Regions from separate parts of the Cupriavidus sp. F041 genome, predicted to be linked through region 1. Evidence: riboswitches for the same ligand, from Rfam matches in the RefSeq annotation. Region 1 holds a riboswitch; the other holds the start of a gene.

The links. A riboswitch is a leader RNA that binds a small molecule or an ion and turns the genes downstream of it on or off. The one in region 1 is predicted to bind cobalamin.
Positions count from the first base shown of each region.
Region 2: another riboswitch for cobalamin. It lies ahead of ACZY0R_RS32330 (TonB-dependent receptor plug domain-containing protein); the one in region 1 lies ahead of ACZY0R_RS02745 (TonB-dependent receptor).

Region 1 covers NZ_JBVASY010000001.1:596,130-602,714, forward strand. The annotation lists gene ACZY0R_RS02730 (LamG-like jellyroll fold domain-containing protein) at 1-346, shown strand, start outside; gene ACZY0R_RS02735 (YjjA family protein) at 507-968, shown strand; gene ACZY0R_RS02740 (methyl-accepting chemotaxis protein) at 1,002-2,555, opposite strand; cobalamin riboswitch at 2,852-3,107, shown strand; gene ACZY0R_RS02745 (TonB-dependent receptor) at 3,232-5,478, shown strand; gene ACZY0R_RS02750 (PepSY domain-containing protein) at 5,487-6,585, shown strand, end outside.
Region 2 covers NZ_JBVASY010000002.1:3,236,903-3,243,487, reverse strand. The annotation lists gene ACZY0R_RS32360 (SIMPL domain-containing protein) at 1-276, opposite strand, end outside; gene ACZY0R_RS32355 (sulfite exporter TauE/SafE family protein) at 397-1,209, opposite strand; gene ACZY0R_RS32350 (EVE domain-containing protein) at 1,346-1,840, opposite strand; RNA gene ssrS (6S RNA) at 2,043-2,253, opposite strand; gene ACZY0R_RS32340 (cell division protein ZapA) at 2,539-2,880, opposite strand; gene ACZY0R_RS32335 (hypothetical protein) at 2,877-3,194, opposite strand; cobalamin riboswitch at 3,403-3,644, shown strand; gene ACZY0R_RS32330 (TonB-dependent receptor plug domain-containing protein) at 3,873-5,702, shown strand; gene ACZY0R_RS32325 (FecCD family ABC transporter permease) at 5,718-6,585, shown strand, end outside.

The DNA.
Region 1 (6,585 bases):
CAGCCTGCGCGAAGTGCAATGGGAAGTCGTGCCGGTGCAGAGCGGCAGCCGCGACGGCAAGACCAACTGGTCCGGCGAGATCATTGCCGACAAGTGGCTGCACGTGGCCATCGTCAACGACGATGTCAGCCATGAAACCATTCTCTACGTGGAAGGCGCGCCGGTGTTGCGCAATGCCAGCAACGCCCCAGGCCTGGCCACGCTCGCGGCGGACATGCCCTGGGTAATCGGCGGCGGTTCCTGGGACGGTGCGCGCGCCGACGGCTTCTTTGGCCGCATTGGCGAGATCCGCATCGTGGGCAAGGCCCTGCAACCCGCCGAGTGGCTGACGGCACGCAAGGCCTGAGGCCGGATAGGGGGTGCAGCCGCGGCGTCTCGCGGCGCAGCGTGGCATCGGGGCGGACGATGACGGATTGCGCCCCGATTGCACCCGGATTGCGTGCAATGGCAATCCGGGCACGCACTATAGTGGAAGCTGGTTTCCACCAAGCCGGGAGGATCGCCGCATGAACGCCAGAGTCTATCGCAACACAGTCGTGAAGATCCTGATCGCCACGCTGATACCGGTGGCGGCAGCGCACGCGCAGCTCGGGGACATGCTCAAAGGCGCGACGCAGGGCAGCGAGGGCGCCATCGGCGGACTCGGCAGCCTGGGCGGGATGGGCAGCATGCCTTCGCTGCAATCCCTGACGTCCGGCAGCACCGGCAATATCGCCGGCATACTGGAATTCTGCGTCAAGAACAACTATCTCGGCGGCGCCAGCGGCGCCGCTTCCGTCAAGGACAAGCTGCTAGGCAAGGTTGAAAGTGGCTCGCCCACCGCCGATAGCGGCTATACCGACGGTGCCAAGGGCATCCTGCACAACAGCGACGGCAAGCAGTTCGACCTGAGCGGCGGCGGCCTCAAGGATCAGGTCACCAGGCAGGTCTGCGACAAGGTCCTCGCCCAGGGCAAGTCGCTGCTGTAAGCGGCGGCTTGCCGCCCCTGCCGGGGCGGATACTCAGGCAGCCAGGCGGAACGCCGACACCGCGTGATGCAGCGCGTCGGCCTGGTCTTCCAGCGATGCGGCGGCGGCGCTCGCCTGCTCCACCAGCGCCGCGTTCTGCTGCGTCATCTGGTCCATCTGCGCGACCGCGCGATTGACCTCTTCGATGCCGGTGCGCTGCTCCGCGGTGGCCGATGCGATGCCATCCATGATGGACGTCACGCGGCTGACCGCGTTGACGATCTCGGCCATGGTCTGGCCGGCCTGCTCGACCAGGGCAGAGCCGCTGTCGACCTGGCCCACCGACTCGACGATCAGCGTCTTGATCTCCTTGGCCGCGCCCGCGCTGCGTTGCGCGAGATTGCGCACTTCCCCCGCCACCACGGCGAAGCCGCGCCCCTGCTCGCCGGCGCGAGCGGCTTCCACCGCGGCGTTCAGCGCCAGGATATTGGTCTGGAAGGCGATGCCGTCGATCACGCCGATGATGTCGTTGATCTTGCGCGAGCTGGCGGTGATGCCGCGCATCTTGTCCACCACCTGGCTCACCACGCTGCCGCCCTGCTGCGCAATCTGGGAGGCGTCGGCCACGTACTGGCTGGCCTCGGTGGCGTTGTCGGCATTCTGGCGCACCGTCGCCGTGATCTGCTCCATGCTGGCCGCGGTCTGCTGCAGCGAGGCGGCCTGCTGCTCGGTACGGCTCGACAGGTCGGTATTGCCGGAGGCAATCTCCTGCGCGGCCGAGGTAATGGATTCGGCCGACTGCTGGATCCCCGAGACCGTGCGCGCGAGCTGGTAGCGCATATGGCCGATCGCGTACATCAGGCTGGCGCGGTCATCCGGGGCGACCGTGACCTGGGCGGTGAGGTCGCCGCCAGCCATGCGCAACGCAAGCGCCGCCGCGGTGGCGGGCTCGCCGCCGACCGAGCGCTGGATGCTGCGGATCAGCAGCGTCGCCACCACGGAAATCACGATGCCGAGCAACACCAGCAGCCCGAGCGACTGATACAGCGAGGTGCGGAATTGCGCCTCCACGTCATCCATATAGGTGCCCGCGACCAGGTCCCAGTTCCACGGCTTGTAGCGTGCCACGTAGCCGACCTTCGGGCTTGGCTGGTCGCTGCCGGGCTTGGGCCACCAGTAGTCCAGATGACCCGCGCCTTCCGCCGAAGCGCCGCGCGCCGCGATATCGACGTACAAGGCATTGCCCTTGGCATCCTTGAAATCGCGCAGGTTCTTGCCATTGAGCTTGGCGTTGATGGGATGCATCAGCATCACGGAATCCGCGCTGACGATGGTGATGTAGCCGTCCTTGCCATAGCGCTGCGCGGCGATGCGGGCAGTGGCCTGGGCCTTGGCCTCATCCTCGGTCATCTTGCCCTGGCGTGCCTGCTCGGCATAGTCGCGCACCAGGGACAGCGACATATCGACCACGTTGGCCAGTTCGCCGCGGCGGTCCGCCATCTGCAACTGGCGGGTCTGGAAGGCGTGCATCACGGTCAGCAGGAGCAGACCGAGCCAGGCCAGCACGAGAGGGATCCACAGCTTTTTTCGCAAGGTCAGTTGATTCATGGAGTTCGCTTTTTCTAGACAAGTACCAGCGATGCGGGAGACACGCGGCATCTCCGGGATATCGGAACGGCTTGCGCCTTCTTTAGCGCCAACTGGGGAAAGCCCGCAAGAAAAAAGCAAGAAGCGGCATCTATATCGTACAAAGCACCACAGTGAAGAGAGATCCCGTCGTGACGAGGACGCCGGCACTCTCATGGTGCATCGCCGGCCACCCGAATATGGCTGCCAAAAACCACTGGAATGCGGCTACAATCCGCCTCGCATTCCGATTCACTGTTGCAAGTGAATTGCAATTGGAATGCAAATGGTTCGAAGGTGCCCTCGCGCGCGTCAAGCGGCGGGGGTTAAACGGGAAACAGGTGCGCCGCGGCCAGGCCGCGGCAAATCCTGTGCTGCCCCCGCAACGGTCAGCAGGTACAAAGGTGTCACGCCGCGCCGGCAGGCAGCGGCAGCCACTGCGCATCGATGCGTGGGAAGGCGGCACCCCGGACGCGCCCCAGCGGCAGGCGTCCCCCTGCGAGCCCGGATACCGGCCTTCGACCGATCACCGAGGCTGCGGACGGGCGGCCAGGCGTGAGGCGGCTGGCCATGGGCCCGCCGCCACTGCGCGCTCGTCCGTGGCTTGTTCGTTTATTGCCGCCGGGCGGGGTCGCCTGCGGCCAACGATGGAAAGTCCATGTCCGCGCGCCCTCGCATTGCCCGCACCACCCTGCCGGGCTCCTCCAGGCAACGATTCACTCCCGCCCCACGCAAGCTGGCGCACCACTGCGCGCTCGCGCTCTCGCTCGGGGCCTTCGCCACGCTGGGCACGGATGCGGCCTGGTCCGCGGACGAAGCGCCAGCCTCGGAACGCCCCCAATCCTCCCGGAAAGACGGTACGGTGTTGCCGGCGGTGATGGTCAGCAGCGACTCGCAGCTGCCCGGGCTGGCACTGTCGGAACCCACGGGCACGGGCAGCCGGCTAGGCCTGACCCAGCTGGAAACGCCCGCCAGCGTCGAGGTGCTGTCCGGCGAGACGATACGCGAGCGCGGCGACCAGTCGGCGCGCGAAGCCGTTACCCGCACCACCGGCATAACCTCCAACGGCGCCCCCGGCAACGGCGGCACGTCGCTCACGGCGCGCGGCTTCTCCGGTCAAGGCTCGGTGATGCAGCTGTACGACGGCACACGGCTCTACGTCGCCTCCGGCACCGTGACCTTCCCCTTCGACACCTGGTCGGCGGACCGCATCGAAGTCCTGCGCGGCGCGGCCTCGGTCATGTACGGCGAGGGCGCGATCGGCGGCGTGGTCAACGTGATCCCCAAGAAGCCGCTGCGTGCGCCGATCGCCAACGAGCTGCAGCTCACCGGTGGCACCCAGCGCACCGCGCGCGCCGCCTTCGACAGCGGTGGCGCGGTCAACGAGAATCTCTCGTACCGCTTCAACGCCAACTACGCGCGCTCCGGCGGCTGGGTGGACCGGGGCGATTCGCGCAGCCTGGCGGTGTCGGCCGCGGTGCGGCTCGACGTATCGCCGGAGTTCAATATGACGCTGTCCTATGACGACGGCGACCAGCACCCGATGCAATACCTGGGCACGCCGCTGGTCAGCGGCAGCCTGGACACTTCCCTGCGCAAGAAGAACTACAACGTCGGCGATGCCGAGATCACCTACCGCGACCGCTGGACCCGGCTCGCCGCGCAATGGCAGCCCAATGAGCGCGTCACGGTGCGTAACCAGTTCTACTACCTCACCAGCCAGCGCCACTGGCGCGATGCCGAGTCCTATACCTTCCTGCCGGCAACCGGCCAGGTGCGCCGCACCGACTACCTGGAAATCCTGCACAACCAGGAGCAGGTGGGCGACCGCGCCGACCTGAAGATCGACGGGCAGCTGTTCGGCATGGCCAATACCGCCCTGGTGGGATTCGACGTCAACCGGATCAACTTCACCCACAGCAACAACTCGCCCTACGGCGGCACCTCCACCGTGAATGCCTACCAGTTCGATCCGGGCCAGTTCTTCAGCCCGCCGGGCATCGTCACATCGCCGCGCTTCCGTACCCACACCACGCAGTACGCGCTGTTTGGCGAAGACCGCCTCAAGCTGACCCGGCAATGGTCGGTGATCGGCGGCGTGCGGCTCGACCATGCCGAACTGGAGCGCGGCAACCTGGTCTCCGGCGACGACTGGACCCGCAGCTTCAACAACGTCACCTGGCGCGCGGGCACGGTCTACGAATTCACACCCGCCTTTTCCGTCTACGCGCAGTACGCCACGGCCACCGACCCCCTTGGCGCACTGATCACCACCTCGGATGCGCAAAAGGACTTCAAGCTCGCTACCGGCAGGCAGATCGAAGCCGGGGTCAAGCAGTCGTTCTGGAACCAGCGCGGCGAGTGGACCTTTGCCGCCTACCAGATCGTCAAGAAGAACCTCCTCACGCGCGATGCCGGCAACCCGGCGCTGTCGGTGCAGGTAGGCGAGCAGTCCTCGCGCGGGCTGGAAGCCTCGGTAAGCGTGGAACTGGTGCGCGGCCTGCGCGTGGATGCCAACGGCACCGTGCTGCGCGCCCGCTACGACGACTTCGCCGAAAGCGTGAACGGCGCCCTGGTTTCGCGCAACGGCAACGTGCCGACGAACGTGCCGCAGCAGGCGGCCAACCTGTGGCTGACCTGGGCCTTCGCGCCGCAGTGGCAGGTCGGCAGCGGCTTGCGCTACGTGGGCAAGCGTTATACCAACAATGCCAATACGACGGCCATGCCGTCGTACACGGTGGTCGATGCCTCGCTGCAATGGCGCATATCGCGCAAGACGGCGCTGACGCTGCGGGTCTACAACCTGTTCAACCGCGACTACGCCGAATCGTCCGGCAACAGCGGCGCCCAGTGGCTGATGGGACGGCCGCGCGCGGCTGAGCTGTCGGCCAATTTCTACTTCTAGGCCAGGCCATGGCGAGCACGCCCCTGTCCTGGCGCGCGTCCTGCTGGCGCTTCACGCGCCGCTGGCTCTATCTGGTGCACCGCTGGGCCGGCATCGCCGGCTGCCTACTGATCACCATGTGGTTCCTGTCGGGACTAGTCATGATGTATGTGGCCTTTCCCGCGCTGACCGACGCCGAGCGCCTCGCGGGGCTGCCGCCGCTGGACGTGGCCACGGTGCGGGTCTCGCCCGATGCGGCGATGGCCGGCGCGGGCCTCTCCCGCTTTCCGCGCAGCCTGCGCCTGGAAATGATGGGCGCGCACCCCGTCTATCGCATGGTCGACTGGAACGGCAAGCCGCACACCGTGTCCGCGCGCGACGCGGCCCGCATCGAACAGGTGGATGCCCCCGCCGCGCAGGAGATCGCCCGGCGCTTCTCCGGCGCCGCCGGCGCGCGCTGGATCGAGACCGCCGAGCGGGACCAGTGGACCGTGCCTAACGGACTGAATCCCTGGCGCCCGCTGCACCGCATTGCGCTGGACGCCGCCGCCGGCACGGAGCTGTATGTCTCCGCGCGCACCGGCGAAGTCATGCGCGACACCAACCGCAGCGAGCGATTCTGGAACTGGCTTGGCGCGGTCCCGCACTGGCTTTACTTCACGCCGGTGCGGGCCGATCCGCCGCTGTGGCGGCAGGTGGTGCTGTGGACTTCCGGCGTCTGCATCGTCGTGGCGATCAGCGGCATCTGGATCGGCTGGCTGCGCCTGCGCGTGCGCCGCCGCTTCGCGCATGGCAGCGCCGGAGGCACCTCGCCCTATCACGGCTGGATGGCCTGGCACCATATCGCCGGCCTGGCCGGTTCACTGTTCCTGCTGGCCTGGCTGGCAAGCGGCTGGCTGTCGGTCAATCCCAACCAGTGGTTTCCAGGGCGCGCGTTTGCGCAGCCCGCGCTGGAGCGCTATGCCGGCGAAGTCCAGCCGCGCTTCCCCGCCGGGGACGGCACCGCGCTTGCGGGGATGCTGCCCGGCGCCGGCGCGGCCCCGCGGGAAATCAAGATGGCCTGGCAGGCCGGATTGCCGGTCTTGCTGGTGGCGCGGGCCGCTGCCGGCGCCGCGGTCACGACGCAGG
Region 2 (6,585 bases), on a different contig from region 1:
GCCGCCCGATTGCGCCTGCACGCCGCTGGTCCGCTTTGCCTGGGCAATCACTTCCTGCGTCTTCGCCGACAGCGACGAGGAAATCGCGCCGGGCTCGGCGCCTTCCTGTTCGGCTGCCAGCGTCATGTGCACCACGTCGGTGGGTACCTCGGTGGCAGCCTGCGCGGACAGCGACAGCACGCCGGCGGGCGCCGGGTCGTGGGTCGGGCCGCCGCCCTGGGCGGAGGCAACCATGGCGGTGGTACCGAGCAGCGTGGCGGCAAGCAGTTGTTTCATCAGGATTCTCCCTTTCTTGGCGATGCAAATCAGACGCGCGGCCAAGGTGATCGTTCCGTTACCTTGCGATCGACGTTGTATCTACATGTATCCGCTGCGCTCCACCGCCCACGCAGCCGCTCAGAACGCGTGCCAGGCCTTCCACAGCATATAGGCCGCGAGACTGAACAGCAGGCAGGCGAAGACTTTCTTGAGTTGCCCGACATCCATGCGGTGCGCGGTGCGCGCGCCCAGCGGCGCGGTCAGCACGCTGGCCACGGCGATCACTGCCAGCGCCGGCAGATAGATGTAGCCGAGCGAACCCGCCGGGAGCCCGCCCTGGCCCAGCCCGCTCCATACATAGCCGATCACGCTCGCCACGGCGATGGGAAAGCCGAGCGCGGCCGAGGTGGCCACGGCGTTGTGGATAGGCACGTTGCACCAGGTCATGAACGGCACCGAGACAAAACCGCCGCCCGCGCCGACCAGGCTGGACAGGAAGCCGATCACGCCGCCGGCGCCCAGCATGCCCGGCGTGCCGGGGAGCTGCCGGTGCGGGGCGGGCTTGCGGTTGCGCAGCATCTGCCATGCGGAAAAACCGACGAACACCGCGAACAGCAGCGACAGCCAGCTCGTCTTGAGCGCCGCGAAGACCTTGCCGCCCCCGATCATGCCGCCGATCAGGATGCCCGGGGCCAGCGCGAGCACCAGTTTCCAGCGCACCATGCCGCGCTTGTGATGGGCTCGTACCGACGACAGCGAAGTGAACAGGATGGTCGCCATGGAAGTGGCGATCGCCATATGGACGATGGCCTCATGCGGGAAGGCCATGGCGGTGAACAGCAGCGTGAGGAAGGGCACCATCAGCATGCCGCCGCCGACGCCGAGCAAGCCGGCGCAAAAACCGGTGAAGGCGCCGAGCAGCAACAGCCCGGGAATCAGGGAAAAACTCATGATGCGGAATCGGCCTTATTGGTGTTGTAGTTATGTAGTCGGCAGCCATTGTGTCATGCTGCCTGTGTGACCGTCAGTGCCGCCCGCCATGGTGGGCGGCCGCCGCCGCACCGCATCTTTGAAGCGTCTCAGCGTTTCAGCGCATCAGCTTCGTGGTAATGAAACGCCATTCGGCCGGCGTCACCGGCGTGATCGACAAGCGGTTGCCGCGGCGTAGCACGGCCATGTCCGCCAGTTCCTCGTGCGCGCGCAGGTCGGCCAGCGAGATCAGCGGGCCCTTGCCGACAAAGCGCACGTCGACCAGCATCCAGCGCGGTGCATCGGGCTTGGCGGCGGCGTCGTAGTAGTCGCTCTTCGGGTCGAACTGGGTGGGGTCGGGATAGGGCTGCGAGCTGACTTCGGCCAGGCCGGCAATGCCGGGCTGCGGGCAGGAGGAGTGATAGAACAGCACGCCGTCGCCGATGCGCATGGCGTCGCGCATGAAGTTGCGTGCCTGGTAATTGCGCACGCCGGTCCATGGCAAGGTGCCGCGTTCGGCCAGGGTATCGATGCTGGCCTCGTCGGGTTCCGATTTCATCAGCCAGTACTGGCGGGCGCGCGTGGTGGCATTGGCTTGCGTGGATCGGCTCATGGGCAGGCAGTGCAGGCGTGACGTTGGCGACAGCGCTATCGTGCAGCAAGCCCGGCCAAAAGAAAACCGTTTGCCCGACGCGGGCCGGCGTGGGCGCGCGTCAGCAAGAAAGCGGGGGCAGGGCGGAAGAGGGGAACATAGCGGCGCAAGAAAGCGCGGCACAAAAGGAAAAGGCGGTGGTTAAAAAACCACCGCCTTTAGAGGGGTCCCCGCCTCGGCCGCTGGATCGGCATCCTGAACCCAAGTGAGGTTCAGAGTGGCTGCGGAAGCCGCATTTCGGGTACATCACTGTTTCAGGGAGTCCAGACTGCGACTATGAACCAAGCGACGCGCTCGCCCACACGGCATAATCCCGCACCAACAAATGCTTATCGGTTCAAGGAATATGATCCTGACGAACCAGGCAGGGAAACTGTCAAACGTCTGACCTTTATTGCACTACCGAACACAACTGCTCCGGGAGGGCTGTCAGACGTTTGCCGTTTCGAACTTGGATGGGATGAAAACGGCGGTCAGGCGCGATAACCCGACCTAAGGTGCCGCAACTATGTGGCTTGGTGCGGCTTGGCTCCACTATACACCGCACCGCTTTCCATACCAAGCCCGTCGTTGCGTGTCGTTACATTTTGCTGACGCGCGCGGCATGTCGGGCACATCGCGGCCCCCCTGTGCCGTGCGGTACACCGCCTGCGGTGCGTTCAGTTGCGCGGCGCGGGCGCATTGGTACCCACGTGCGCGTACTGCCGCAGGGCTTCGTCCGCGCGTTCGTTGAGTTCGCGAATGCGCGCGCGCACGGCATCCACGGGAATCGCGCCGTCCTCCTGCTGCTTGCGCTTGAGCGAGAGCAGGTCGGAGGCGATGCTGATGGCGGCCATCACGGCAACGCGTTCCACGCCTTTGGCGGACACGCCGCCCTTGAGACGGGTCATCTGGTCGTCTACCAGTGCCACGGCTTCCAGCAGCGCGGCTTCATTGTCGGGCGAAATGGCGAAGCGGTAGGACTGGCCGGCAATGTTCACTTCGACTTGCTTGTTGCTCATGCGTTTTCTCCGGGGGCCTTGTGATCGGCGCGGCTGGCCGCCTCGCCTTCGCCCAGCAGGTCGAGCTGGCGGGCGTCGCTGGCGGTGGGCAGCTTGTCGAGGATCGACTGGATACGCAACTGCGCTTCCTCGATTTTGATATTGAGCAGCTCGCGGTCTGCCGCCATGGCTTCGCGGTCGCCGCGCAGCTGCCTGGCCTCGGCCTGCAGGCGTTCGATCTCCTCGCGCAGCCGCTGGTTCTCCGCCGCAAGGGTATCGGCATGGTGCAGCACACGCCCGATCTTGGCGGCGAGTTGTTCGAGTTCGGTGAGCATAGAGCCTGTCATATCTAGGGTCTCGGGTTTTGGGATTTTAGCCCAAGCGCTATCGTGAGGACGGCGAACGCAGGTGTGTGTGACCGGGCCTGCGCGCCGAAGTTGCATGCATCGTCGCTTAACGGCATTCCGGGCGACGGCTTTATGCCTGTTTTCGGGCGCTTTGCCACGGATTTCCCGCGGCATTGACGCTTGCCCCGAAACTGCCTACACTCGCGCACGTTCCAGGTGCTCGTAATCCTATTCACTACAGGGTTGCAGTTCAACGGGAAACAGGGAGCCAGCCGCCGCCAGGGCGGGGCCGTGCCAACCTGTGCTGCCCCCGCAACGGTAAGCGACCGCGATCGCAAGATCGCAAGGCCGACCCACAAGCCACTGAACCGCAAGGTTCGGGAAGGCGGTCGGACTGGTGTCGTCAGCCCGGATACCGGCCTGAACGAGAGTGCGCCCCCCCTTTCGCGGTTTTCTTGCAGGAGCCGGTGGCGCGCTTCGTCGCCAGACGGTCCGCGGGGGAACGGATCAGGCAGCTCTCTCCCACTCAGCATCATGCGCTTTTCGCCCTCCAGGTCGAGCCGTCCGGCATTGCCGGCGCGCCGCCACACCACACCCGTTTTCGTCTCGCGGCAACTGCCCGCCGCGCTCGCCGCCTGGCTCGCCATGAGCGCGCCCGGCGCTGCCATGGCCCAGTCCGCCGGGCAATCCGCGGCGCAGCCCGCGGCCGACGCGCAACTCGACCCGGTGGTGGTCACTGCCACCCGCACTGTCCAGCCGTTGACCGAGGCACTGCCGCATACCACCGTGGTGACCCAGCAGGACATCGTCAACTCGCAAGCCATCGACCTGCGCTCGCTGCTGCGCACGCAGGCCGGCGTGGAGTTTGCCGCCAACGGCGGCCTGGGCGCCAATACCAGCCTGTTCATGCGCGGGGCCAACTCCAACCAGACGCTGATCCTGATCGACGGCGTGCGGATCTCGGCGGCCAGCAGCGGCACGGCCCAGCTCTCGAATATCCTGCCCGACCAGATCGACCATATCGAGATCGTGCGCGGCAATGTCTCGGCGCTCTATGGCTCGGATGCGATCGGCGGCGTGGTGCAGATCTTTACCAAGAGCGGTGCGGGCCAGGCTCCCGCGGCCAACGCTCAGATCGAATACGGCAGCAACAATACGCGCCAGGGCACGGTGGGCTACGGCGGCCAGGTGGGCGATACCTCGTTCAATATCACCGGGTCGGCCGTCAAGACAGAAGGGTTTTCGGCGATCAATGCGGCCCAATGGAACGGTGACAATCCGGCCAAGGCAAAGAAGGGCATTGGCCCGAACCCGAACGACAACCCGTATGACAACAAGAGCGTATCGGGCCAGGTAAAGCATCGTATCACCAGCGACTGGGACGCCGGCGTCACCGCCTACTACTCGAAGAGCAAGCTCTCCTACGACACCACGACAGGCAAGCCGACCGATGTCTGGTGGATGAACAGCGAGTTGTACACCGTATCCGCCTTTGTCAATGGCAAGTTCACCCGGGACTGGACCACGCATTTCAAGGTCGCGCAGAGCGGGGACAATAGCGAAAACACCTTGAACGGACTGTTCAACAGCAACTTCAACACGCGCAACCGCCAGTACACCTGGCAGAACGAATATGCGCTGGCGCCCACTCATACGCTGCTGTTCGGCACGGAGTATGCGCAGCAGGAATTCAGCTCGAACACGTATGGCGCGCCGGGCCGCAATATTGTGTCGGTGTTCGGCGGCTACGATGGCCGGCTGGGCAAGCACCAGCTGCAGCTCAATGTGCGCAACGACCACTACTCGGATTTCGGCAGCCAGGCGAGCTATTTCGCCGGCTACGGCTATAACGTGACCGAGGCGTTCAAGCTGATCGCCAACGCCAGCAATGCCTTCCGCGCGCCGACCTTCAACGAGCTGTACTATCCCAACTTTGGCCAGCCCGGCATCCAGCCCGAGCGCGCCAAGTCGGTCGAGCTGGGCGCGCAGTACAGCACGGACAGCGCGGGCCTGCTGCGCGTGACCGCGTTCGAGACCCGCTACGACAACCTGATCACCGCCGCGTTGCAGCCCAGCGGCCTGTTCCTGGCGCAGAATATCAACAAGGCCAAGGTGCAGGGCATCGAAGCCTCGTGGCGCGCCAGGCTGATGGGCACCGACGTGGGCGCCAGCGTGACCTTCCAGAACCCGGTGGACGAGCAGAGCAATACGCAGTTGCTGCGCCGCGCGCGCCGCCATGCCGCCTTCGACGTGGGCCGCCAGTTTGGCGCCTTCCGCCTGGGCGGGGAGTGGATTGTTTCGTCGGCCCGCCTCGATAGCGGCTCGCGTACGCTGGGCGGATACGGTATCGTCAACCTCACTGCCCGTTACAACATCGACAAGCAATGGTTCGTTGCCGCCCGCGTGGAAAACCTGTTCGACAAGAACTACCAGCTCGCCTATCCCTACAATACGCAGGGACGCGCCGGCTTTATCACGCTGGGCTGGCGCCAGTGATGGCGGCCGCCTGAGATGCGCCGCGCGCTAGCCGTCTGGCTGATGCTCGCCACCGCCGGCGTGGCGGTGTTCCTGCTGTCCCTGGCGGTGGGCAGTGTGCCGCTGTCGGGCACGCAGGTCTGGCAGGCGCTGTCAGGCGCCACCGACGATACCGCCGGCGCGATCGTGCGCGAGCTGCGGCTGCCGCGCGCGGCGGCCGCCTTCGCCTGCGGCGGCCTGCTGGCGCTGACCGGCGCGCTGATGCAGGTGCTGCTGCGCAATCCGCTGGCCGAGCCCTATGTGCTGGGCGTCTCGGGCGGCGCGGCCACCGGCGCGCTCACCGCCATGCTGATGATGTGGCCGCTGTGGACGGTGCAGGCCGGCGCCGCGGGCGGCGCGCTGTTTTCGATGCTGTTGGTGGCCACGCTGGCCCGGCGCGACCTGCTGCACCCGCAGGTGCAGGGCGGCCACCATGAGGCCGGATCGCGCCTGCTTCTCACCGGCGTGATCCTGGCCGCGGGCTGGGGCGCTCTGATTACCCTGATCCTGAGCGTGGCACCCGAAGCGCGCCTGCGCGGCATGTTGTTCTGGCTGACCGGCGACCTTGGCGGTACCGCCAGCTATGGGCTCGCGCTGGGTGCCCTGGCGTTGGCCGTGCTGCTGGCGATGCCGCTGGCGCGCTCGCTCAATGCCATGCTGCTGGGCGAGACGGTAGCGCAGGCGCTTGGGGTGCGCGTGGGCGCCGTGCGGATGTCGGTGTTCGTGCTGGCCTCGCTGGCCATCGCGGTGGCCATCACGTCCGCCGGCTCGATCGGCTTTGTCGGCCTGGTGGTGCCGCATCTGGTGCGCCTGGCCTGGGGCAACGACCAGCGCCTGTTGTTGCCAGCCTCGGCCTTGCTGGGCG